2 regions of the Lactiplantibacillus sp. 30.2.29 genome follow, and region 1 is predicted to be linked to the other one. Evidence: predicted binding sites of a transcription regulator. Region 1 holds the regulator's gene; the other holds the start of a gene.

The links. Region 1 encodes HrcA, which represses chaperone genes, less so after heat shock. Its sites were predicted from a motif close to TTAGCACTCNNNNNNNNNGAGTGCTAA; they were not measured.
Region 2: a site for HrcA is predicted at 7,246-7,272, ahead of groES (co-chaperone GroES). Genes of this name have one in related genera too.

What each region holds. Positions count from the first base shown of each region.
Region 1 is NZ_JAGYGU010000001.1:22,254-34,909, reverse strand. It holds gene dnaK (molecular chaperone DnaK) at 1-1,230, opposite strand, end outside; gene grpE (nucleotide exchange factor GrpE) at 1,271-1,879, opposite strand; gene hrcA (heat-inducible transcriptional repressor HrcA) at 1,900-2,943, opposite strand; gene budA (acetolactate decarboxylase) at 3,381-4,091, opposite strand; gene ribF (riboflavin biosynthesis protein RibF) at 4,095-5,093, opposite strand; gene truB (tRNA pseudouridine(55) synthase TruB) at 5,106-6,029, opposite strand; gene KGF65_RS00110 (shikimate kinase) at 7,432-7,956, opposite strand; gene KGF65_RS00105 (prephenate dehydrogenase) at 7,963-9,060, opposite strand; gene aroA (3-phosphoshikimate 1-carboxyvinyltransferase) at 9,057-10,361, opposite strand; gene KGF65_RS00095 (amino acid biosynthesis protein) at 10,374-10,901, opposite strand; gene aroC (chorismate synthase) at 10,911-12,080, opposite strand; gene KGF65_RS00085 (MFS transporter) at 12,073-12,656, opposite strand, start outside.
Region 2 is NZ_JAGYGU010000015.1:30,327-42,982, reverse strand. It holds gene KGF65_RS09775 (YigZ family protein) at 1-374, shown strand, start outside; gene KGF65_RS09770 (phosphate ABC transporter substrate-binding protein) at 454-1,359, opposite strand; gene KGF65_RS09765 (glycosyltransferase family 4 protein) at 1,855-2,952, opposite strand; gene KGF65_RS09760 (APC family permease) at 3,169-5,004, opposite strand; gene groL (chaperonin GroEL) at 5,256-6,881, opposite strand; gene groES (co-chaperone GroES) at 6,937-7,221, opposite strand; gene KGF65_RS09745 (CPBP family intramembrane glutamic endopeptidase) at 8,501-9,145, shown strand; gene KGF65_RS09740 (redox-sensing transcriptional repressor Rex) at 9,257-9,934, opposite strand; gene KGF65_RS09735 (ABC-F family ATP-binding cassette domain-containing protein) at 10,103-12,085, shown strand; gene tsaD (tRNA (adenosine(37)-N6)-threonylcarbamoyltransferase complex transferase subunit TsaD) at 12,306-12,656, opposite strand, start outside.

The sequences.
Region 1 (12,656 bases):
GTCAACAGCTGGTTGGTTATCGGCTGCCGTACTGAAGACTTGGGATTTGCTAGTTGGAATCGTCGTGTTACGATCGATCAACTTAGTGAAGACCCCACCCATGGTTTCAATACCAAGTGAAAGTGGCGTTACATCAAGTAAAACAACGTCCTTAACATCACCGGTAATCACACCACCTTGAACTGCTGCACCTAAAGCAACCGCTTCGTCAGGGTTGATGGAGTGGTTAGATTCCTTGCCAGTCCACTTTTCAACGGCTTCTTGAACGGCTGGAATCCGAGTAGAACCACCATTTAAGATAACAACGTCTAAGTCGCTAGCGGATAAATCAGCATCCTTCAACGCATTTTCAACTGGGATCCGTGTCTTTTCAACTAAGTCAGAAGTCAATTCGTTGAATTTAGCACGCGTTAACGTAGTTTCCAAATGCAATGGGCCACTGGCACCAGCGGAAATGAATGGTAAGCTGATTTGTGCTTCAGAAACCCCAGAGAGGTCCTTCTTCGCTTTTTCAGCAGCATCCTTTAACCGTTGTAAGGCCATCTTGTCTTGTGACAAGTCGACACCGTTGTCAGCCTTGAAGTTGGCAATTAACCAGTCGATGATCTTTTGGTCAAAGTCGTCACCACCAAGGTGAGTATCACCATTCGTTGATAACACTTCGAAGACCCCGTCGCCTAATTCCAAGATAGAGACATCAAAAGTCCCACCACCAAGGTCATAAACTAAGATTTTTTCATCTTTGTCGGTCTTATCCAAACCATATGCCAAAGCAGCGGCAGTTGGTTCGTTAATAATCCGTTCAATGTTTAAACCGGCAATCTTACCAGCATCCTTGGTGGCTTGCCGTTGCGCATCGTTAAAGTAAGCAGGTACCGTAACGACCGCTTTTTCAACTGTGTCGCCAAGGTAATCTTCAGCAAAGCCCTTGATGTATTGTAAGATCATCGCTGAAATTTGTTGTGGGGTGTAGTCTTTACCTTCGATAGAAACTTTGTAGTTTGCTTCACCCATGTGACGCTTGATTGAAGCAACCGTATTTGGGTTGGTGATCGCTTGCCGCTTAGCAACTTCACCAACTTGAGTTTCGCCATCTTTGAAAGCAACTACTGATGGCACCGTCCGGCCACCTTCAGGAGTCGTGATAATTTTAGGTTCTGTACCTTCAAGAACCGCTACCGCAGAGTTAGTAGTCCCGAGGTCAATCCCGATAATTTTATTACTTGCCATAAATTAACAAACCTCTTTTAAATTAATTTTATTTTTTGATTTATTGTGCCACAACGACCATCGCTGGACGGAGGGTCCGATCTTTCAACAGGTAACCCCGTTGTAAGACTTGAACCACCGTATCAGCTGGGTGATCATCATCGACCGGCACTGTTTGAACAGCTTGGTGAACGTTTGGATCAAACTTTTCACCCGCAGCCGCAACTTCAGTGACCCCATGTTTCTTCAAAGCATCTTGTAGATGACCATAGACCATCTCAACACCCTTCTTCAACTGTTGGGCCGCTTCATCGTCCGCTTCAGTTGCTAACGCCCGTTCCAGATTATCTAGAACTGGTAAAACGTCTTTTGCGAGAGCCTGACCGTCATACTTGAGCAACGCCGCTTGTTCTTTCTTGTTGCGGTTTTGCATGTTAACGATTTCGGCCTGTGCGCGTAGTAATTGATCGTCTTTATCAGCTAACTGCGCTTTTAAATCAGCAATTTGCTGCGCTTGTGGGTCAACTTGAGTGGCTTTTGCAGTTTGCTCGGCTTGCTCAGTTGCACTCGTTGCTGCCTTTGCAGTTTCACTGGCAGTTGAAGTTGTCGCTGAATCAGTGGACGTCGACTGAGTCTCCTCAGACGTCGCACGCGTTGATTTTTTTGCCAATGTTTTCATCTCCCCGTCCGTCACTCGTCAAAGTACCGGTAGTAATCTAATAATTTGCGGGCCAGTTCACGCTGGAACGCGCCCATCAGTCCAATCATCCGCGAGTACGGCATTGCGGTCGGTCCAAGCAGTGCAATGACCCCTTGACCGTGCTGATCAACATCGTAAGTCGCCGTGATTAAACTGTAGTTCTTCAGCAAATCGTTGGTGATCTCATTACCGATACGCACTTGAATGTGCTGACCAGGTGGGCCAATCACATTAGCTAAGCGATCTGTTTGATCCAGTAACGAGTACAATGACCTTAATTCCTTAGGGCTCTGCTGGTCGGTATAGTTGAATAGATTCAACTTACCGCCAACATAGAACCGCTCAGAAGCTGCCTTGGACAACACACTGCCAAAGATATCTAAGAACCCATCTGGATCTTGCAAGTACTGTGCAAGCTTCATTGGAATCTCATGATTCAATTGACGGAGGACGTCTTGTAACGGCAGGCCAACCAGTTGATCATCGATAAAGCGAACGACTGGTTCGAGCTCGTCTCCCGAAATATCATTAGGAATCGTAAACGTCTGGTTCTCGACATCACCGTTATTCGTCACCAGAATAGCCATGACCTGGTGATTACCTAATGGCACCAATCGAAATCCACTTAAGCGACTGTCCTTTAACTCTGGTCGCAGCGTAAAAGTCGTGTAACTCGTGAGCTGTGATAAAATATCCGCTGACTGAGCCACGATTTCATCAATCTTATGAAACTCGCCACCTAGCGAATGTTGAATCACCTTCAAGTCTTGGCTATCAACCTTTTCGGGTTTCAAAATATGATCAACATAGTAGCGATACCCTTTGATCGATGGAATCCGACCTGAAGACAAATGCGTTTTGACGATTAACCCTAATTCTTCCAAATGCGCCATTTCATTACGAATCGTTGCCGAACTGACCTTCATCGGTAGTTCTTGAACCAACGTTTTGGAGCCGACTGGATTACCGCCCTCGGTATAGTCACGGACAATTGCCGTTAAAATTAGGCTTTGTCGTTCAGTTAACGTGATCATCACCTCTTTTTAGCACTTAACTTAATGGAGTGCTAACACAATTACTAATATAACAACCCCCCCGACGAAAGTCAAGGAAAGACAAAGTATTTCTGGAAAAGAATGTCACTGATTTCATTTCAGAAACCATTGCCATGTAAAGGCTGGCTTCACCTTGATCAGTTTTAGCACTCCTAACCTTCGAGTGCTAATATACACCCTTTAATTAGGCAATGCAAGTGGGATGCCTGTATCGTGTTTGTTAGTTTGTCAGGCCCGAGTTGATGGTCTTAAACGCACCTCGTTGTATCAGTCATTCAAGCATTGTCAAGCAAGTTTCAATTAGCAGCCAGCCTTCAAACAGGGCGCCAACTAAAAAACTCCCAGAAATGATTCATTTCCGAGAGCCGAGTTTGATTCCAACCAAGCAACAAAGCACCGTCGTTGACTGTTCTAGTCTAGCGTTCCGCCTTATTGATGGCGTGGTCGATCGTTTCATTATCAAATTGTTCTTGTAAATAAGCTTCATTATCAATTGGCAAGTGCACGTGGAAATCAGCAAAATGTTGCACTTTCAACGTCGCTTGCGCAATTTCAAAGCCCAGTAAGTGGCCGCCTAATTGGTGGTCAGCACTGAGAAAGTGCAAATGGAAGCCACCTACCGTCGCACCCTGGAACAAGTGTGGTGCATAGTAGCCAATGATCGTGCCATCGACGTTTTCACCGGTAAATTCTGGTTGGGTCGCCGTTGCTTCAACCAATGTCTTGTAAGGTGGCTCCTGCCGTGGCGCAACCCGGGTCTTGACCTTGGCAAACGTCCCGTCGACACGAATCGCGGCAAACACGTTGGTCAACCGGTAATCACGAATCACTTGTTGTTCAAAGTCAGCTTGCTTCAGGTCAGCAAGTTGTGCACTGATCGTTGGCTTTTCAAAGTGCACCGATGCAAATGGCAAGGTCTCATCAGCCGCAATCTCGCGGATCTGACCGTCTTCACGTGCCTGATAAGCATGGCCATCCAAAATAATGACCTCTCCGTTCAACCCGTCCAACGTCCCGATGCCCGTGTCTCCATGCGTTAAGAGTTCACCAGCCGTAATCGTGCCATCAAATAAACCAGGAACGAGTAAACCGAGTGTGCCGTGTTGAAAAATTGTGCTTGTATCCATCATCTATGCCTCCAATGAATTTGATTGTGCTGTCACTTGTAACCGTGGTGTTGCTTGGAATGGGTGTGCGTCGTAATAATCACGCGTCGCTTGTTCGTCATGTTTTAACTGCTCGACAAGCGCATCCGCGCCAGAAAATTTGATTTCCCCGCGCATTCGGTGACCCCACCGAACGGTCAAATGCTGACCGTATAAGTCACCATGAAAATCGAGCAAATAAATTTCAACGGTAATCGGCCGATGATCGCCGAACGTGACGTTGCGCCCAACTGAGGCCATCCCCATCACCCATTGACTGCCCGTTTTGACCATCGTCGCATAAATGCCGATTCCCGGCACTCTGGTATTCGAATCATGCGCCACGTTGGCAGTCGGAAATCCAAGCGTCCTTCCACGGGCTTCACCATGGACGACCTCACCGGCAGTTTCATATTGATAGCCTAATAAACGGTTGGCGACGTCAATTTGGCCGTCATCCAATGCCTGTCGAATGCGTGTAGAGCTGATTTTTTCAGCATCCAACTCCGCTTTGGGCACTTCGATAATGTTAAACCGGTCGCGGCCATAGTCGTTGAGCCGTTGCATATTCGCGATATCAGCCGGACCATACGTGTAATCAAAGCCTGCGACGACGGTGGTGGCGTGTAGTCCCACAATCAGCTGGTCAACGAACGTTTGCGGTGGCATGGCACCGACCGTTGCATCAAAATGCAGCACGTATAAAATATCGACGCCTAGTTCGGCCATCAGTGTGGTCTTTTGGTCGATCGTGGTCAAATAGCGCACCTCTTTCGGATCCGTATGCTGAAAAACGACCGAGGGATGCTGGTCAAACGTCATCACTGCGAGCTTGGCCCCCTGAGTTTGGGCGGCTTGACGCGCAGTTGCGACAACTTGTTGATGTCCGCGGTGAACGCCGTCAAAAAAACCGAGCGCCAAGACAATTGGCCCAGCGGGAATTTGGCTCGCCGCCACGGGGTACTTTAAATTAATCACCTGCATGACAAAAACTCCTTAATTGACCGCAAACATTTTAAACGGCTTGTACCGCTGTTCGTCCGGTCGATAACTATATAGACATTTTAGGCTGTTTTGGTAAACTAACGCAACCATCGTGTTCGCATCTGGTGCGGATTGTTGCCCCTCAGCGGCTGAAATCGGGGCACCGTTCTTAACGCGCTGCCACTGTTCATCAGTCAGAGTCACCCGTGGGTATTGACTGAGCGCTTTGTCGATAGGTGCTAGCAATTCGCCAGCTGTCCCGGCATCTGCATGCGCCGCAATTTCTTCAAAAGTCACCGTTTCATCAAGGGTAAAACCGCCGCTCTTGAGGCGCGTCAGGTCACTCATGACGGCTGGAACCCCGAGTGCCCGGCCCACATCAACGGCTAACGTGCGGACGTAGGTCCCTTTACTGCAGGCGACCGTGAAATAAATCGTCTGCGTCTTGGCTTCTGAATCATAAGTTGCGGGCTGGCGTTGTTTGAAGCTGGTAATCGTCACGTGCCGTTGCGGCCGTTCGACCGTCTCACCATGCCGGGCATAATCATAGAGCCGCCGTCCATTAACTTTGACCGCCGAAAACATGGGCGGAATCTGCGTGATGTCACCCGTCATTTGGGCGAGTGCGTCATCGATAGCGGCATCAGAAAACGGGGCATCGACAGCTTGACGAGCGATTTCATCACCATCTAAGTCTTCAGTCGTTGTGGCGAAGCCCAGTGTAATACTGCCCTGATATTCTTTACCAGAAGCCACTAGAAATTGCACGACCTTGGTCGCATTCCCGATACAAATCGGCAAGACACCGTCCACATTTGGATCCAGCGTCCCAGAGTGACCAACTTTGCGGGTTTGATACAACCGCCGAATTTTTGCAACGCAGTCAAAACTAGTCATTCCGCGTGGTTTATATAATGGTAGAATCCCGTTTAACATAAAAAACTCCTCTAATAATCGTTCATTTAATCGTTTCGGTTAGATTAATGGTATTTCGTTCTCATCCGGATTAATCACTGTTCTCGCTAAGTCAGCTGCTGACCTACCATCGCTAATGCGGTCATGGCACCACGAAAAGCAGATTAATCGACATTTTTCAGTATACCACATCCACCCAATATGTAAGCGGATTAATACGTGAATTCATCGTATCCACTGATCAGTAATTATTAGCTACTGTCCGACCTAATTACTCACTTGCCGCACAAAAACCGCGCTGGTTTAGAGCAAGCGCGGTTATGATGTGATTGATATTATGCATTTAATGGCAATGATACATTGTGAGCTGGCACTAAAGATGGTTAAAAGATCCCAATTCTTAAGTTCAAAAGCAGCCAGCTGAGGCCCGCTGGAAACGGCTCGAGTTTACGTAAACTTTCAGCGATAGAAACGTCCTATACCGGCCTCCAGGCATTTCTGACAACGCTGGAACGCGATGGACACAGATTTAAGCCGAGAACCCACGTCTTAAATACTGGTCTTTCACGTTAGCTGCAGTATGGATGAAACGTGTTCGGGTCAGACTGGGACTTCCGGTTAGCTACGCCAGAGCGCCAAGCGGAAATTCACCGCTTAACGCTCTAGCTAGGCTAATCCTCAGTCCCAACCCGTCTGAACCTCACACTCTGAAAAACGCTGAGCATTGTCAGAAATACCTTCCAGCCTGGATGGTATTCGAAAGGCAGATATGTGTGGACCCAACCTTTTAATGGAATGGTCGTTGACACTTAATAACAGCCATTTTGATATTCGCCGGTAAGACAAATTTCACTAATTTTCATTAATATTCAAACTGACTTATCCGTGCTGTAAAACGATGAACCATCAGCATAGCTGAACATTAACGGAACTTTCTTTGTCGACACAACCGTTAAAACCTCAAATTCTACACTGATGGCAATTTTATCGTCTGATTTTTAGCCTAATTTCCATTGAATCAAGTGATAATCTTCAGACTTACTGGTAAATGAGCACCACAAATTATCATCAATGTTGTTGTTCAAAGTTCGCATGAAGGGCCCGTCTTTTAATATTCAATGGTCAATTGCACCAAGATTAGTGGCCGTTCATCTGCCATTCGAACGGCTTCCCGACTGTAGGGGCTGGCGGACAATGCTCAAGGGCGAAATTCTTCTTGTCCGGGCGGGTTTTCCGGGCTAGAAGAAGACTCGTATTTGAAATTGCGCAGTGGGTTTCTGCGTGAGTTCAAATCGATGTCCGCCCTGTTCCAGCGTTGTCAGCCGGCCCCGGAAGTCGGACTAGGAAGCGCATCGGCTGACGAACAGTAATCCAACTAAATGGCACGTTTCAACCATCATTCATGACGCACAAGCCGTGATACTTATTCAGCCTGCCGTACCGCACGCTGATCGCTGAGCCAGTCCTGAATCTGGTCAGCAATTTGCGCGGGCGTCAATTGGTCGGTGGCGATCGTTAAGTCGGCGACATCGGCATATAACGCTTGGCGACGCCGTTTGAGCGCGAGTAGGCTTGTCTGGTCTAATTGATTGACTAGTGGCCGCCCGGAATCTTGTTGGACCCGCTGAATAATCGTGTCATCATTTGCAGTTAACCAAATGACGGGTACCGTACTTTGTTTTAGACTAACCGCATTCATCTCAATCGTCGGTGTACCGCCACCGGTTGAAAGCACCCCGGTTGCTTGAAGCGCACGCAACAGGGTTTGGTGTTCTAACTGTCGGAAGTAGGCCTCACCCTGTTCAGCAAAAATCGTCGTAATTGGCCGCCCCGCTTGTTGGACGATCAAGTCATCCAAATCCGCGTGGGCAGTTGCTAGACTGCGCGCTAGAATCCGGCCGACCGTTGTCTTGCCACTACCCATAAATCCAATTAAAATTGCTTGCATCATTAATTAATTCCTCCTCACGATCTGGTATCCGGCTGTCGTTAATAAAGTTGCCGCCTCATTTTGTGCAACGGCATCGTTGAACGTCAGCTGTAAAACGCCGTCGATTTCTTCTCGAATTTCTAAAATATGAATATTCACCAAGCTCAACTTTGCAGCTGCCAAACGTTGAGTGACATCCGCAATCGCCCCAACCTGGTCAGGCACGTTTAAAAACAGGTCATAAAAGTTAGGTAGCCCACCCAGTTGTTCTGGTCCAAGCCGGTCACGGGTGACTTTGGCCGTCGCAAAAAACTCATGAACACGAGTCGCATCTTGATGAGTGATGGCCGTCTTAATGTCACTCAATCGGTCAATATAGCCCTGCAATTCACTGGTTACGAGTTCAGCGTTAGTGGCCAAAATCGCCGTCCACATCGTTGGATCAGAACTGGCAATTCTGGTAATGCTTTTAAAGCCACCGGCAGCGAGTCGCAAGCCTAATGGTGAATCGGCCAACACCTGTTGGGTCTGATTGACGAGTGCGGCGGCAACCACGTGCGGCAAATGGCTCAACTGGCCCACGATTCGGTCGTGTTGGCGCGCCGTCACCGTCAACCATTTAACCCGCGTCGCCGACAGTAACGTTTGTAATTGCGTCACGACGGTATCGGACGTGCGACCAGGAATCAAAAAGTAAAAGGCATTCTCAAACAAATCCGCGCGACCGGCCGTCACCCCTGACTTATGCGACCCTGCCATCGGGTGACCACCGATAAAGTTGATCCCCCGTTGTTGTAACGGCTGTGCGGCTTGTACAACTTGTTGTTTGGTACTACCAACATCCGTGACCAGCACGTTGGGTTTCAGTGTTAAGGTCGCGAGCGTTTTTAAGTCTGCCACGATGACATTGACCGGTCCCGCCAACAAAATGACATCCGCTTGCAGTGCGGCAGCCTGCCAATCCTTAACGGCCGCATCAATGATGCCTTGCTGTTGGGCATAGCTCAGACTGGCGACATCGCAGTCACTCCCGAGCACCCGCATTTCCGGGTGAGCTTGTTTGATTGCTAATGCCAATGAACTACCAATTAAACCAATCCCCTTGACTAAGACCGTTGTCATACACGCACCCCCTGACAAAGCTGTGCTAAATCTTCAAAAAAGGTCGGGTATGAAATGTCGACTGCTTCGGCACCTGCGAGTTGCGTCGGTTGAGGGAGCCGTAATGCCGCAATCGCCATCATCATGCCGATTCGATGATCACCATGACTATCCAAATTCTCTTTTGGTTGGTGCCAAGTTGCCCGACCATCAATCGTAAATCCATCCGGTTGGGCCGTAATCACCACGCCGAGTTTTTGCAGCTCAGTCACGATAGTCGCAATCCGGTCGGTCTCCTTGACGCGCAATTCTGCAGCGCCACTAACCGTACTGATACCATCCGCCGTGGCAGCTAACAAAGCCACTAATGGCAGTTCATCAATAATGGCTGGAATATCAGCAGCCATCAGGTGAATCGGATGCAACTGCGCACAGGATACTTCAATATCTCCCACTGGTTCAGTGGTTTGAGTTTGCGGCGTTACGGTAACATGGCCACCCATCCGCTGCAAAACATTCAGTAGACCCGTGCGCGTTGGATTTAGTCCGACCTGGGTCAAGCGAATATGGGCTTTTGGCACGATGCTGGCGGCTGTCAGAAAAAACGCTGCCGAAGAAAAATCGCCGGGAATCTGCACCGTTTGACCCTGCAATTGTGGTTGTGGCGTTACGGTAATCGTACGTTCATCCGCCGCAGTTTCGATATGGCCACCAAATTGACGTAATAATCGTTCGGTATGGTCACGAGTCGGTAATTGTTCGACGATCGTACTGGGGCCGTCCGCTTGTAATGCCGCAAGGATCAGGGCACTTTTGACTTGCGCGCTAGCTACCTGCATGTCGGTATGACCACCGTGTAGTCGTTGCCCATTAATCCTCATTGGTAAATGTCCCGCGGTTAGCTCAATGTGAGCCCCCATCGCCTGCAAAGGTTGCCGCACACGTTCCATTGGACGACGGCTCAGTGAAGCATCCCCAATCAGTGTCGTTGCAAACGGTTGTCCGGCTAACAAACCGGCTAGTAACCGAGTGGCCGTTCCCGCATTTCCCATATCTAGCGGCTGCTTGGGTTGGGATAACCCGTGTAACCCGCGCCCAGTAATCGTAACCGTCGTCCCATCGCGGTGAATCGGGACGCCTAACGCCTGCAGCGCAGTCAGAGTGGACAGACAGTCAGCAGCGGGTAAAAAGCCGTGGAGCGTCGTTGTCCCCTGACTGATGGCCCCTAAGATCAGACCGCGATGCGATAAACTCTTATCGCCAGGAACCGCTAATGTCCCGTGGAGGCCGATTTTGGGCGCTCCAGTTAATGTTTTTATCATCAATCATCATCCCTAATCAATTTGATAGACGCACCACACCATCGATGGTGTCAGGCGCGCGAGTTGGCGTTCATTGTGCGTTAATGTCACATTTTTTTCGTTGGTTAAGACGTAGGCGGCCTGATTTTCTTGATAGGCCTGATACGCTAAGTATTTACTGGCAGCAGTTTGGACTGTCACCCGCTGGACTAATCGTTTGAGCAATTGTGCTGTTGCGGCGTGCGTATAGCCAATCTGGTTGTCGGCATCTAACCGTTGGACAACCACTAAGGGATCCAGTTTGGTCATAAAACAATCGCACAATGTCAACTGATTCAGCAAGGCGTAGTGGACATCGCCCCAGCTTGCATACAGCGTTGGCGATTTGAAGGCCGCGGGTATCACGAGTTGCGCACCCTGGTAAGCGTTCAGATTCGTCAAAATCGATTCAAAACTGGGATGGCCAACAATCGTCGCCTGCCCCTGCCAGACACGTTGGTTATAAGTCCGCGCTGCCGCGTAACTATCGGTCGCTGTGGGACCTAATGTATGAAGTTCCATATTGGCGTCCTAATATTGCCGAAGTTCGTCGCGGTAGTCGGCCAGCATCCGCTGCAGCCGTTGCAAGTTACTCCCATCAAACGTGGCGGTCAGCGCCCGTGCCAGTTCAATTGCGACGACACTCTCGACCACCAACGAGGCTGGCACGATGGCCGTCGTATCCGAACGTTCAACGCTAGCCTTTTGACGAACTTTAGTCGCAATGTCGACGCTTTGTAATGGCTTGTAAAGGGTTGGAATCGGCTTCATTGCGGCTTTGATCACAATTGGCATGCCATTCGTCATTCCGCCTTCAAAGCCGCCTAAATGATTGGTCAAACGGGACCAGCCGGCAGCCGTATCCCAGTCGATTTCATCCATTACTTGACTTCCGTATTGCCCAGCAGCCGTAAAGCCATCACCGATCTCGACGCCCTTCATCGCGTTGACGCCCATGACGGCAGCTGCTAACTGCCCGTCTAACTTGGTGTCCCAATTCGTGTAGCTCCCCAGGCCAGCAGGAACATTTTCAGCAACGACGCGAATCATGCCCCCAAGGGTATCACCGGCTTTCTTAGTCGCCGTGATGAGGTCATGCAGCGCTTCAACTTGATCGTTAGCTTCAATCCGCAAATCGTTTTGGCTCACTCGTGCTTGTAGTTGGCTGACAGTCAGGGTGCCATCGACTGGAATTTGTGTCGCGCCAATCTGTTGCACGTAACCAATTAGCTGAATGTCCAACTGCGCCAACAACTGTTTGCAAATCTGACCAATCGCCACCCGCATGGCCGTTTCACGAGCTGAGGACCGTTCCAACACGTTGCGCAGGTCGCGGTGCCCATATTTCATGCCACCAACCAAATCCGCATGACCGGGTCGCGGCCGTGTGACCTGTCGTAACGTATTGGTCGCAGTCGCTGGACTAAGTGGATCCATGATTGCTGACCAGTGCGCGTGGTCGCGGTTGGTGATGGTTAACGCGATCGGCGAACCTAGTGTCACACCATGTCGCACCCCACCGGTAATTTGAACCGTGTCGTGTTCGATTTGTTGGCGATTACCGCGGCCAAACCCACCCTGTCGCGCGGCTAACCCCGCATTGATGGCGTCGATATCTAATGAAAGTCCGGCGGGAATCCCGGTTAAAATGCCGCTCAATTGCGGGCCATGTGATTCTCCGGCAGTGACGTAGTTAATCATGATTAATTTCCTCCTTGTGTAAATCGTGCAAATCTGTCTGGTAAGCGCGTGAGTTGCGCATAATGGCTTGATAAATTGCTTGTAAGTACGGCGTGTGGGCCGTTTGTTTGCTCTTGGCGGCAACTTGATGTAACACCCGTTGTTCGCGTTGTTGATCTAGGACGGGCAACTGCTGCTGTTGTTTTAATTCACCGATTGCCGTGACCGTATCAAACCGCTCGTTGAGTAGACGGACGATCTGTTGGTCGATGTGGTTGATTCGCTGACGTTCTTGACTCAGTGATTTCGGACTGCGAATTGCCCAGGCCGCTAATCCCACGCAACCAATGCCGGCCACACCAATCAATAGATCGAACCGCATGGCCAACGCCACGTTTTGCTGTGACAGCCAACCGGTAATCAACGGAATCGTGAAGGACGCAATACTGCCAAACGTGAAGTAAATACCGGTGACGCGTCCCTTAACTTGCGGGTAAAGCTTAATGAATAAGTTCAGTGCGACCTGCATCACACCACCAGCCGCGGTAAACCCGAACGCGAGTGCCGCGATCATTGACAGTCCAGCGATTGGACTGT
Region 2 (12,656 bases), on a different contig from region 1:
ACGTTCACGATGTTTTGGCGATCGTGACGCGCTACTTTGGCGGGATCAAGCTGGGGGCTGGCGGCCTAATTCGCGCCTACAACGGGACCCCGGCCGCTGCAATCGAAGCGTGTGGCAAAGTCGAACGGGTTTTACAGATGCGGCTGGCGATTGCTCTTGATTACCGCAACGTCGACGCGTTGAACTATTACTTGCAGCAAAACCAACTGGTCATACTAAATACCGATTACGGCGTTCAAGTCACCCAGACGATCGCAGTGAGTGCAGCAGAGTTAGCCGCGGTGCAAACGGCCATCACTAATTTATTGAGTGGTCAAGTGACCTTCACTGAACAGGGTGAACAGTTTGCGGAAGTACCGGTATCTCAGGATTAAGCTGGATTACCGGTAGTTCTGCTAGATCATATTTAGGATACACAAAAAGCCGAGCACAACTTGCTCGACTTTTTTGCGGTTATTTCAAATCAGTAATGGCACCTGATTGGCCCCGGTCAACTTTCATTGAAGTCAACGGAATGTAACCTAATTTCTTAACCAAACTGCCTTGAACTGACTTGGACGTCATGTACGTCAAGAAGTTCTTTAATTCGCCAGTTGGTTGACCCTTAGTATACATGTGTTCGTATGCCCAGATCTTCCACTTGTTAGTGGCAACGTTGGCTTCAGTTGGTTTAACATTGTCAATGGCTAAGGCTTGAACATCAGACTTAACGTATGAGAACGCTAAGTAACTGATTGCCCCCGGTGTGGTGCTGACGATTTTTTGAACCGTCCCGTTTGAATCTTGTTCTTGGCTCGTTGCCACTTTGGCATTATCTAAGCCCCATTTTTCAAACGTTGCCCGCGTCCCACTACCTTGTGCCCGGTTGACAACGGTGATCTTTTCGTCCTTACCACCGACATCTTTCCAGTTGGTAATCTTGCCTTGGAAAATCTTAACTAATTCTTGCTTAGAAACATTCGTGACCCCGGCATCCTTATTAACGACAGGTGCCATCCCCACAACGGCCACTTTATGATCAACTAACCCTTTGGCGTCTAACCCTTTTTGTTCTTGTGCAAATAAGTCTGAGTTTCCAATATTAACTGAGCCCTTAGCAACTTGGCTAAGGCCGGCACCGGAACCACCACCTTGAACGTTGATCGTCACGTTGGCATGTTCATTTTGGTAAGCTTGGCCAGCTTGTTCGACCAGTGGTTGTAACGCGGTTGATCCGGTTGCCACAATCTTGGTTGTTTTTGAGCTGCCACTACCACTACTACTCGTGTTCTTCGTGCTCGTAGCTGAGCTACTGCCGCAACCGGCTAGTAAAACGGTCATCGTTACTGCCAATGCGCCGAGTGTCAGTGCTTTTTTCATAATTGAAACTCCCCTTCTTCAATTGACTATCAAAATGAAGCAACCAACATGATAACCGTCATCGCATAACTGGGTAGGAGTATTGTTGCTGGTGATGGAGCAGCATCACCACTCGACGGTTACACTTCGTTGATTGCTTGGAACATGCTTAATATTACTGATCGTTTGTAAATTGTGAATGACGATTGTGTAAAATGCTTGTATAGTTTTGGTAAAGTCGAGGTTGATGAACGCAAGCAGCGATAACGAAAAACAGGCACCCGCACGATTGACGTGGCGGATGCCTGTAATAATTTAAAGTGTATTTTCATTTGAATGATACCAGCTGTGCCCATTGTCTTAAGCGCGAGGCCATCAATCTGGCAGCCAAACTACCACGGTGGACTCACTCAGAACTGAGCAGTAAGTTAGACCACTAACTAATGCGTACTGATGACGTCGCCACCAATCACCATATCGGAGGGCCTTACATTCAACTGATTGTTGACTTAACTTTTAATGATTAGTCTTGGAAGTCAGCCGGGCAACGGTTCGTTTGATCCAATCGAGTAACGGCTGACGATTATCGCCAGCTAAGCCAATTGCTTCAACGAAGAGTTCCAGTCCCAGTAACAAGCCAATCGTCAGGAGAACTGAACCCCAGATCGATGAAATCGGGTAAAGCAATGAAATGAACGAAAAAATCAATGCAATCCCGTAAATGACCATGACGGTTTGTCGATGGGTCAATCCTAATTGCATCAGCCGGTGGTGCAGGTGATGTTTATCCGCCTGCGAAATCGGCTTTTTATTCAAGATCCGGCGAATCATCGCGTAGACCGTATCCGTGATTGGCACGCCTAAAATCATCACTGGAATCCCAACGGAAATCAACGTCACGTTTTTGAGTCCAAACAACGAGAACACCGCCGTCATGAAACCGATGAACAAGGAACCCGTATCCCCCAGATAAATTCTTGCTGGGAAGAAATTGTACGGCAGGAAGCCCATCATCGCTGCAACTAGGGTAAAAATCAGCAACGAGACAAACATATTCGCATTCAAGAAGAATAACCCGATGATCCCCATCGTCGTGAGTGAAATGATTGAGACTCCGGTCGCTAAGCCGTCCAGACCATCAATTAGGTTCACCGCATTGGTGATGGCTAAAATCCATAACAGCGTCACCGGCAAACTTAACCATTGGAAATGAATCAATCCCAGCAACGGAAAGGTAAAGGTCGTCATTCGGATGCCACCGATAAAGTAAACTTCAAGTGCCGCTAATGTGATACCCAACATCTTCTGACGGGGTTTCAGTTCATAAATATCGTCGATAATTCCAGTCGCAATAATAATCAGCTCGCCACCTAATAGCGCGAAAAAGATGCGACTAGGAAATTGGTGCATCAGATAGAGGACAGTTGTCCCGACGGTATAGGAAATAAAAATCGCTAAGCCACCCATTGTTGGCATCGGTATTTTATTGACCCGCCGGACATTCGGTTTGTCCACCGCCCCGATTTTAAATGCGAGCTTCCGCACAAACGGCGTCAAGATTGCAGAAACTATCATGGTCGCCACTAGGCATACTAAAATTTCAAACCTGATCATTTGTGCGCAACCCCCTTCTCACTCTTATTATGATAATTATACAAATCCCAATGACGCTTGACAACTTGCTTCACCAAAACTTAGGAAAGGCAACACAATTCGTTCACATTTGAACCGTCACGTGCTAATCAAACCCTTAAATTATAACCATCGTTACTCATATTATGACACAAAATTAAAAACCCGGCAGTTATACCGGGTTTCAATATCAAGTTACTATTCTTTTAAATGGTAGTTATAAGTCGACACAATAATATTTTCACGCGAATTTAATACCGCGCGCAGCCGTAAGCTGGTCTGGTTATGCAGAATATTCTGCCAAGGCTTTTTAGGCACAAATTGTGGGACTAAAACGGTAGTAGAGAAGTTCCGTTCCGCCGCCCGTTTGGCAATCACATCACAGAAGCGTAACGTTGGCGTGGCAATCGAACGATACGACGAATGAATATCGACGAACCGAACATCCGGGAAGGTTTCTTTGAATTCCGCGGCCGTTTTATGTTCCTTTTCAGGATTTTCATCAAAGGACACGTGCATCGCAATCACGTAATCCCCAATCGAACGCGCATAGTTGACCGCTTGGGCCGTTACCCGCGTAACATTTGAAACGAGCACAATCACCGTGGCCCCATCATAATCATGAATAGCGGCCTTTTCCTTTGCGACCACCCGCAATTGGGCAGCTACTCGTTTATAATGCACGTGAATCCGGAAGAACATGTAAAGCAACAGTGGCATCACGATTAGGTATGGCCAAACGTTGCCAAAGTGGAGCAAGAATAAGAAGACCACTAGACCTAACGAAATCAAGGCACCTAGGAAGTTAACAGCGGCTTTCATCCACCACCATTGACCACGTTCGCGCAACCAGTGCACGATCATCCCGGATTGAGATAACGTAAACGGCACGAACACCCCGACCGCGTATAACGGAATCAAGAGCGTCGTCTTACCATGGAAAATAAAGATGAGCGCGATCGCCCCGACGGCTAACGAGATAATCCCATTAGAGTAGCCTAGCCGGTCGCCCCGGTCCATGTAAGCATGTGGCAGGAATTTATCCTTCGCCAAGTTGTACGCCAAGATTGGAAACGCGGAAAAACCGGTGTTAGCGGCAACCGCTAAAATCAAGGCAGTGGCTAATTGGAGCAAGTAGTAGAACAAGCCGTGACCAAAGACCGCCGTCGCAATTTGTGACAGCACGGTATTGTCTGCTTGCGGTTTGATTCCCAAGTAGTAGCTCAAATAAGTGATTCCACCAAAGAATACTGCCAACACGAGCGACATAATGGCAAGTGTATTGGCCGCATTTTTACGCTTAGGCCGTTTAAAGTTTGGCACCGCGTTACTGATAGCTTCAACCCCGGTCAGTGATGACGACCCAGAGGAGAAGGCTCGCAGGAACAGTACTAGCGTCATGCCTTGTACGGGCGCCCCAACAGCGGCGGATGCATGGTAAGTTAAGTTACCACTCGCAATATTCATAATGCCCCACAGAATCATGCCAATAATCATAATAATGAAAAAGTATACGGGGAAGGTTAAGAATGATGCGGATTCACGCATTCCGCGCAGATTCAGCGCCATAATTGCGATCACGATCAGTACCGCAATCAGCACTTGGTAATTGGCTAACGCCGGAACTGCCGACGTAATGGCTTCAGTCCCTGAAGTCACCGAAACCGCCACCGTCAGCATGTAGTCGACGAGCAGCGAGCCTCCAGCCACTAGTCCAGCTGGACGACCCCAGTTAGTACTAGCAACCACGTAGGCGCCCCCGCCAGATGGATAAGCCCGGATAATTTGCCGGTACGACATCGTGATGGCAAACAGTAGGACCAGCACTAACGCCGCGACATACAATTGATACATCAAAGCAGCCGCTGAAAGTGTAATTAAGACCGTCGTAATCTGTTCAGTACCGTAAGCCACTGATGATAGCGCATCTGACGACAGCAGCGCCAGGGCCTTGAACTTAGTGAGCGCTTGCCCACCCTCGTCCATGGTTTTTAACGGTTTCCCAATAACTAACCGTTTTAAATAACGCCACATGATAATAACTCCTTTATGTCCAAAATAATTATCCCAAGTAAGCTAAGTCAAAGTAGATTCTACTACTTTAGCTTGATTAATACTACCAGTTAAAACTACCGGGCACGACCAGGTACCCCTGTTTTGCGTTAACGACTAATCCTACCGCTCCATTATGGATAAATCAATACCCATATTTTAGTTGATTTGCACCCCAACAGCATTAAAAAAGCACTTACTCAGCCGAGTAAGTGCTTAATGTTACGATTTGTTTACATCATACCGCCCATACCTGGGTTTGGTGCGGCTGGTGCAGCGGGTGCATTTTCTTCAGGTTTTTCAGCAACAACGGCTTCAGTCGTTAAGAGTAAGGCTGAAACAGATGCGGCATTTTGTAAAGCAGAACGTGTAACCTTAGTAGGATCCACGATACCAGCTTCAATCATGTCGACCCATTCGTCAGTCGCAGCGTTGAAACCAACACCTGGCTTTTGTTCCTTCATCTTTTCAACGATAACGGAGCCTTCCAAACCAGCGTTTTCAGCGATTTGACGAACTGGTTCTTCCAAAGCACGTTTGACAATGTTGATCCCAGTTTGAACGTCACCAGTTTCCTTCAATGCAGCAACGTCTTTGATGACATTGATCAAGGCAGTACCACCACCGGCAACAAAGCCTTCTTCAACGGCAGCCCGAGTGGCGTTCAAAGCATCTTCGATCCGGTACTTGCGTTCTTTCAATTCAGTTTCAGTAGCGGCACCGACACGAACAACGGCAACCCCACCGGCTAATTTAGCTAAACGTTCTTGTAACTTTTCTTTGTCAAAGTCAGAAGTCGTTTCACTGATTTGGTTACGGATGAATTCAACCCGTTCGGAGATGGCGTCCTTAGAACCCGCACCTTCAACGATGGTCGTGTTGTCCTTAGTAACCGTTACTTTGTTCGCTTGACCTAATTGATCGATCGTCGTATCTTTCAATTCAAGGCCAAGATCGTCAGTGATAACCGTTCCGCCAGTTAAGATAGCGATATCTTGTAATTGTTCCTTACGCCGATCACCAAAACCGGGTGCCTTAACAGCGACAACGTTAAACGTCCCACGCATCTTGTTCAATACTAAGGTTGGTAAAGCTTCGCCAGAAATGTCATCAGCAATGATCAACAATGGCTTGCCTTGTTCAACGATGGATTGTAACAATGGTAAGATATCTTGAATGTTTGAAATCTTCTTATCTGTGATTAAGATATAAGGGTTGTCCAAGTCGGCTTCCATCTTATCATTATCAGTAACCATGTATTGTGATAAGTAGCCGCGGTCGAATTGCATCCCTTCAACAACGTCCAAGCTCGTATCAACACCACGGGATTCTTCAATCGTGATGACACCATCATGACCAACTTTTTCCATAGCTTCAGCAATTAACTTACCAGTTTCTTCACTTGCTGATGAAACAGAAGCGATTTGTGCAATATCTTCTTGCGTCTTAACTTCGTGTGCCATCGCGTGTAATGAGTCAACCGCCGTCTTAGTAGCTTCTTCAATCCCACGACGAATGCCAACAGGGTTAGCACCGGCCGTAACGTTCTTCATACCTTCCGTTACGATGGATTGCGTCAAAACAGTCGCAGTGGTCGTCCCATCACCGGCGATGTCATTAGTCTTTGAAGCAACTTCAGAAACTAACTTGGCACCCATGTTTTCAAAGTGGTCATCTAATTCGATGGCTTTGGCAATGGTAACCCCATCATTAGTAATGGTTGGTGAACCATATGATTGTTCCAATACGACGTTGCGACCCTTAGGCCCTAACGTTGACTTAACTGTGTTAGCTAATTGGTCGACACCTTTTAGCATAGCTGAACGTGCATCTTCAGAGAACTTTAATTCTTTAGCCATTATCCTTATTCACCTCATGAATTTAGTTTATTTTAAATTGCGTCCTTTAAATGGATTAGTCTTCGATTGCAACGATATCTTTTTCGTGCAATACCAAGTACTTATCACCTTGGTACTTCACTTCAGTACCGGCATACTTGTCAAATAAGACTTGATCGCCGACCTTCACGCTGGGGTCAACTTTTGTCCCGTTATCTAAAACACGACCGTCATTGACGGCAACAACCTTGCCGCTTTGGGGCTTTTCCTTAGCGTTATTGGCGATAACAATACCGCCAATGGTTTGTTCTTCTTCTTCTTGTTGTTGCAAGATAACGCGATCTCCTAATGGTTTTAACACGTGAATCCCTCCATTTATTCTTTTTTAGCACTCCTGAACCTCAAGTGCTAATTACATTGTCAACTATATCATTTTAATTTGAGATTGCAAGTGATTTGTCAATTATTAGTCAAAGAATGTCAAATCGACTATAATGGGTATTATCGTGTTAATATGTGTTGTGCTTGTTATTATTTTGTATTCATAATGATTAAAATGTGCCAGTTGGTGGATTCCTGTTCGTCAGCCGATACGCGTCCGATTCCGACCTCCGGGGCTGGCTGACAATTGCTGGAACGTAAGCCGACGTCGATTTGAACTCACGCAGAAACCCACTACGCAATTTCAAATACGAGTCTTATTCTAAGCCGGAAGCACCCCACTTCCAGCTAAGAATAATTTGGCTACTGAGCATTGTCCGCCAGCCCCTCCAGTCGGGAACCCGCTCGAATGGCAGATGAACAGCCACCTATCTTGGTAAAATTGACCACTGAATTAAGTGCCTGGTCCTTCAGGCAAACTTTTTGATCAGTATCGAGGATGCCTTACGATGTTTGAGCACTGAGAGGGTTACCTAAATATTATTGACTACTTTCAATGACAACTAGTTTTGAAAGTAGCCGATAATATTGCCTTCATTTGGAGTTCAAGACTTTGTTATCTCAGACGACTAGGAAAGATTTCGACAAGTTCAGTGACGTTCCTTGTCAGAGGCCCTAAAACATGGGCAAGAAAGTTTAACTATCATTAGAAACCAGTCTGACAGTTAAAGGTCAAAATGGACCTGTACCAAGGAACCAACGACTAATCCAACCAAAAGTTGGGTCCGCACATGTCCGCCTTTCGAATACCATCCCGGCTGGAAGGTATTCTGGGCAAGGCCAAGTGTTTCTCAGAGTGTGAGGTTCAGACGGGTTGGGACTGAGGATTAGCCTAGCCAGGGCGTTAAGCGGTGCATTTCCGCTTGGCGTTCTGGCGTAGCTAACCGGAAGTCCCAGTCTGACCCGAACACGTTTCATCCATATTGCAGGAGACATGAAAGACCAGTATTTAAGACGTGGGCTTCGGCTTAAATCTGTGTCCACCACGTTCCGGCCATTGCCCAGAATGCCTGGAAGCCGGCTTAGGACGTCACCACAACAGTAGGTTTACGCAAATTCGCACTGTTTCCAGCGGGTCTCAGCTGGCGGGCTTGAACTCAGAAAACACCATGATTTAATCATGATTCATGATAAATTAACGAACACAATGCGTGTGTTAATGAAAAAATCGAACAAACTTTCAAAAAGGACGTGAGCTGATGGTTAATCGCCGCCAATCAATCTTAATTCTGATTATTTATTTTATTGTTTATGCGCTACCAAGCGTCTTAGTGGCCGCCTTTCATCAACTGGGGTCCCAAGTCTTCTTGATTCAAACGGTCGACTACTTGGTCGGCGCACTGCTATTGCTGTGGCTAGCACGCCGAATGACAGCCAAAAACGCCGTTGAGCAGCAGCGCAGTAACTGGCTGGTCGCCATTCTATGGGGCCTGATTGGGCTCGTCCTAGTCATTGTCGGCCAAGTTCTGATTCTTAAAATAACTGCGATGTTGGGGCAATCGACGGCTTCCAACAATACGTCGACCCTACTCACCGTTGGGCAACAATACCCGGTATTTTTCTTAGCCATTATCGTGGGTGCCCCAATTATGGAAGAAATCGTCTTCCGCAAGGTCATCTTTGGTAACTTGAGTGCGGTGACCGGCAAAATCGGGGCCGCCTTGATTTCGAGCTTTCTCTTCAGCCTCGCCCACGCGGACGGTCATCTAATTCTCTACGCCTTCGTTGGATTGCTGTTCTGCTGGCTTTATCAACATACCGGCCGAATTCAGACTTCGATGACGTCTCATATTTTGATGAACGCTGCGGTCGTTGTGCCGACGCTCTTGACTGCACTTCATTAGATTGCGTCGCTTATTCGTTCGTGGCATTAATTTAGACGTTCAAAAAAGCTTCTCCGAAAATTTATTTCAGAGAAGCTTTTTGGTATCATAATCTTGAGATGCATGCGCAGACTAATCTTCATCTTCGTCTGGTTCATCTTGACCGTTGTCACCCAATTGTTGACCATAATGTTCAATAAAGTAAATTAAGGTCTGTAATTCATTGGTTAAATCAACGTTTTGAACCCGCACTGTTTCTGGAACTGAGATCCGTAATGGGGTAAAGTTCATGATGCCTTTAACATTCGCATCAACTAACTCATCGGTAATCTTTTGAACAACCGTTGTTGGCACCGTTAAGATGGCAATTTCAATCTGTTGTTCGATCAATTGCTTTTTGAGTTCCGTCATTGGATAGACGGGAACCCCACTCTGGACCGTATTTGCAATGGCTTCATTAACATCAAAAGCCGCTGAGATCCGGACATTACTATTTTTATGGAAATTAAAATTCAACAGGGCGTGGCCTAAATTACCGACCCCAATCAGCGCGACGTTGGTTAGCGTGTCCTGATTTAGAATTTTTTTGAAAAATGCCAGCAGCGTTTCAACATCGTATCCATACCCGCGTTTACCGAGGGCCCCAAAATACGAAAAATCACGCCGAATCGTTGCTGAATCTACTTTAACCGCCTCGGACAATTCAGTTGACGATACCCGTTTCTTATCTGCGTCTAGTAAAATATTCAAATAGCGATAATAAATTGGTAATCGTTTTGCCGTTGCCCGTGGAATCTTTGTCTCTGCCATTCGGACGTTTCCTCCCAATCAAAAGTTTGTGAATTTGCTGACACTATTCTAGCATAACCTGCGACTTTGTGAAATAATAATTACTTATTATTCCGAATAATTGGGTCGAACCGTAACAATATGCTACAATTATCTCACGAATCAAATGTGAAAGGAGCTTAATAAAGCGTGATTTTACTACAAGTACAGCAAGTTATGCGGCGTTTTGGCGCCGATGTCTTGTTCGATAACGTACAAATGGACATCCAAGAACACGCCCGCGTTGCCTTAGTCGGCCGCAACGGTGCTGGTAAATCAACCTTACTTAAAATGATTGCCGGCGAGACCGTGCCTGACGAAGGCCAAATATCGATGCGCAAGGGTCTAACGATCGGTTACTTAGCTCAAGACCAAGGATTGGATAGTCAAAATACGATCTGGGAAGAAATGAGCAGCGTGTTTGCTGAACTACACGCCATTGAGAAGCGGATGCATGCGCTTGAAAATCAGCTCAGCGATCCCGCCATCATGAACGATGACCAGGCCTACCAACAAACCTTAAAAACTTACGACCAAGTTCAGACAGAATTTCAACAGAAAAATGGCTATGGCTACCAGGCCGAAATCCGTGGTGTCCTACACGGTTTTCAGTTCGATGCCGATGTTTATGACAAGTCGGTCACCGAACTTTCCGGTGGACAAAAAACTCAACTGGCCTTAGCAAAGCTACTGCTAGAAAAGCGCGATTTGCTGATCCTGGACGAACCGACCAACCACTTGGACGTCGAAACGTTGACGTGGCTGGAAAGTTACTTACAATCCTATTCCGGTGCCCTACTGATCGTCAGCCATGACCGTTACTTCCTAGACCGCGTCGTCAATGAAGTGTACGACCTGTCACATCACGAAATGGTACACTATACTGGGAACTACGACCAGTTTGTGCAAGAAAAGGCCGCTCGGATTCAAGCTCAGTGGAAGCATTACGAAAAGCAACAAGCCGAGATTAGCAAGCTTGAAGACTTTGTCAACCGGAATATCGTGCGGGCCTCGACGACCAAACGAGCTCAAGCGCGGCGGAAACAGTTGGCCAAGATGGACCGGATCGACCGTCCTGATAGTGATGAAAAAACGGCCCACTTCGGTTTTCACGCTGCGAAGCAAAGCGGCAACATCGTTTTGACCGTCAAGGATGCCGCAGTTGGTTACGACGGGCATATTCTGTCGGAACCGGATAACTTAAACGTTAAGAAGCACGAAGCCATTGCCATCGTGGGTCCAAACGGAATCGGTAAGTCGACTTTTCTCAAGAGTATCCTCGGCCAGATTCCGTTCATCAAAGGCCAGGCCGTCTTCGGTACCGGCGTTGTCACGGGCTACTATGACCAAGAGCAACGCAACTTAAATGACAAAAAGACCGTCTTAAGTGAACTCTGGGACGAACATCCCACCACGCCCGAGAAGGATATTCGGACGATTTTGGGAAGTTTCCTCTTCACGGGTGCCGATGTCGACAAACCGGTTCACGCCCTATCTGGTGGTGAACGGGCGCGGCTATTGCTGACGAAACTCGCGATGCAAAACGATAACTTTTTGATTTTGGACGAACCGACCAATCACTTGGATATTGATAGTCGCGAAGTGTTAGAAGTGGCCCTCAATGATTTTGATGGTACCCTCCTCTTCGTTTCGCATGACCGCTACTTCATCAACCAAGTGGCAACCAGCGTCGTGGAAGTCTCGCCAGAAGGAACCGAACTCTTCCTTGGCGATTACGATTATTATATTGATAAAAAACAGGAACAAGCTGAAATGGCAGCCGCCGCAGCTAGTCAGGCCGCTGAGTCAGCAGCTAGCGCTAACGCCGCAGAGCCAAGTTCTGCTGCAACCGCTGCACCCCGCTCAAAGGGCCAGCAAGATTATCAAGCTAGCAAGCAACAGCAACGTGAAAAGCGTAAATTGGAACGAACCGTGGCAGCGCTGGAAGAACAAATGACCACGCTCGATGAGCAAGCCACCAAAATCCAAACTGAAATGGCCCAACCTGAAGTCTCAGCGGATGTTGGCCGCTTAACGGATCTACAAAAAGAATTAGATGAAATCAGCGCGCAACAAGAGCAAGTTGAAACGGAATGGACTGAACAAGCTGAGGCTCTGGAAGCCTTTGATTAGGCCGGTTTTGTAAATCATTCGCTAAAACTCGGTTATCCGAGAAACCAAAATAGTCGCCGCAAGTCTTTCCATTATGGAAAATTGCGGCGGCTATTTTGGTTTTGCGCTAGTTAACATCACTGAAACGACGGTCCGTTTTCGTTTGTGACCATCTAGCTTCAACAGAACCAACTAAAAATTGGCAGTCATCCTTAATTTGGACTGACTGCCAATTTTTGATTTATTTCAGCATTCCTGGCATCCAGTCAAACTCCAGACTAGGGTCAGCATTGAGGGTCGCATCACCGAATTGGTGGTGTTGATATTGCACATAGCCGGCTGCACCAATCATTGCACCGTTGTCACCACAGAGTTTCAATGGCGCCAAAATGAGTTTGGTGTCTGGAAACGCCGCTGGCAAATCGCGTTGGAGACGTTCACGTAAGCCGCGATTGGCCGCAACGCCCCCCGCCAAGACGAGTTGTTTGACTGGGTATTGCTTCAAGACCCGCAACGTCTTGCTCATCAAAACGTCGACAACACTGGCTTGAAAACTAGCAGCTAAATCATTCTTATCAAGCGTTTCACCAAT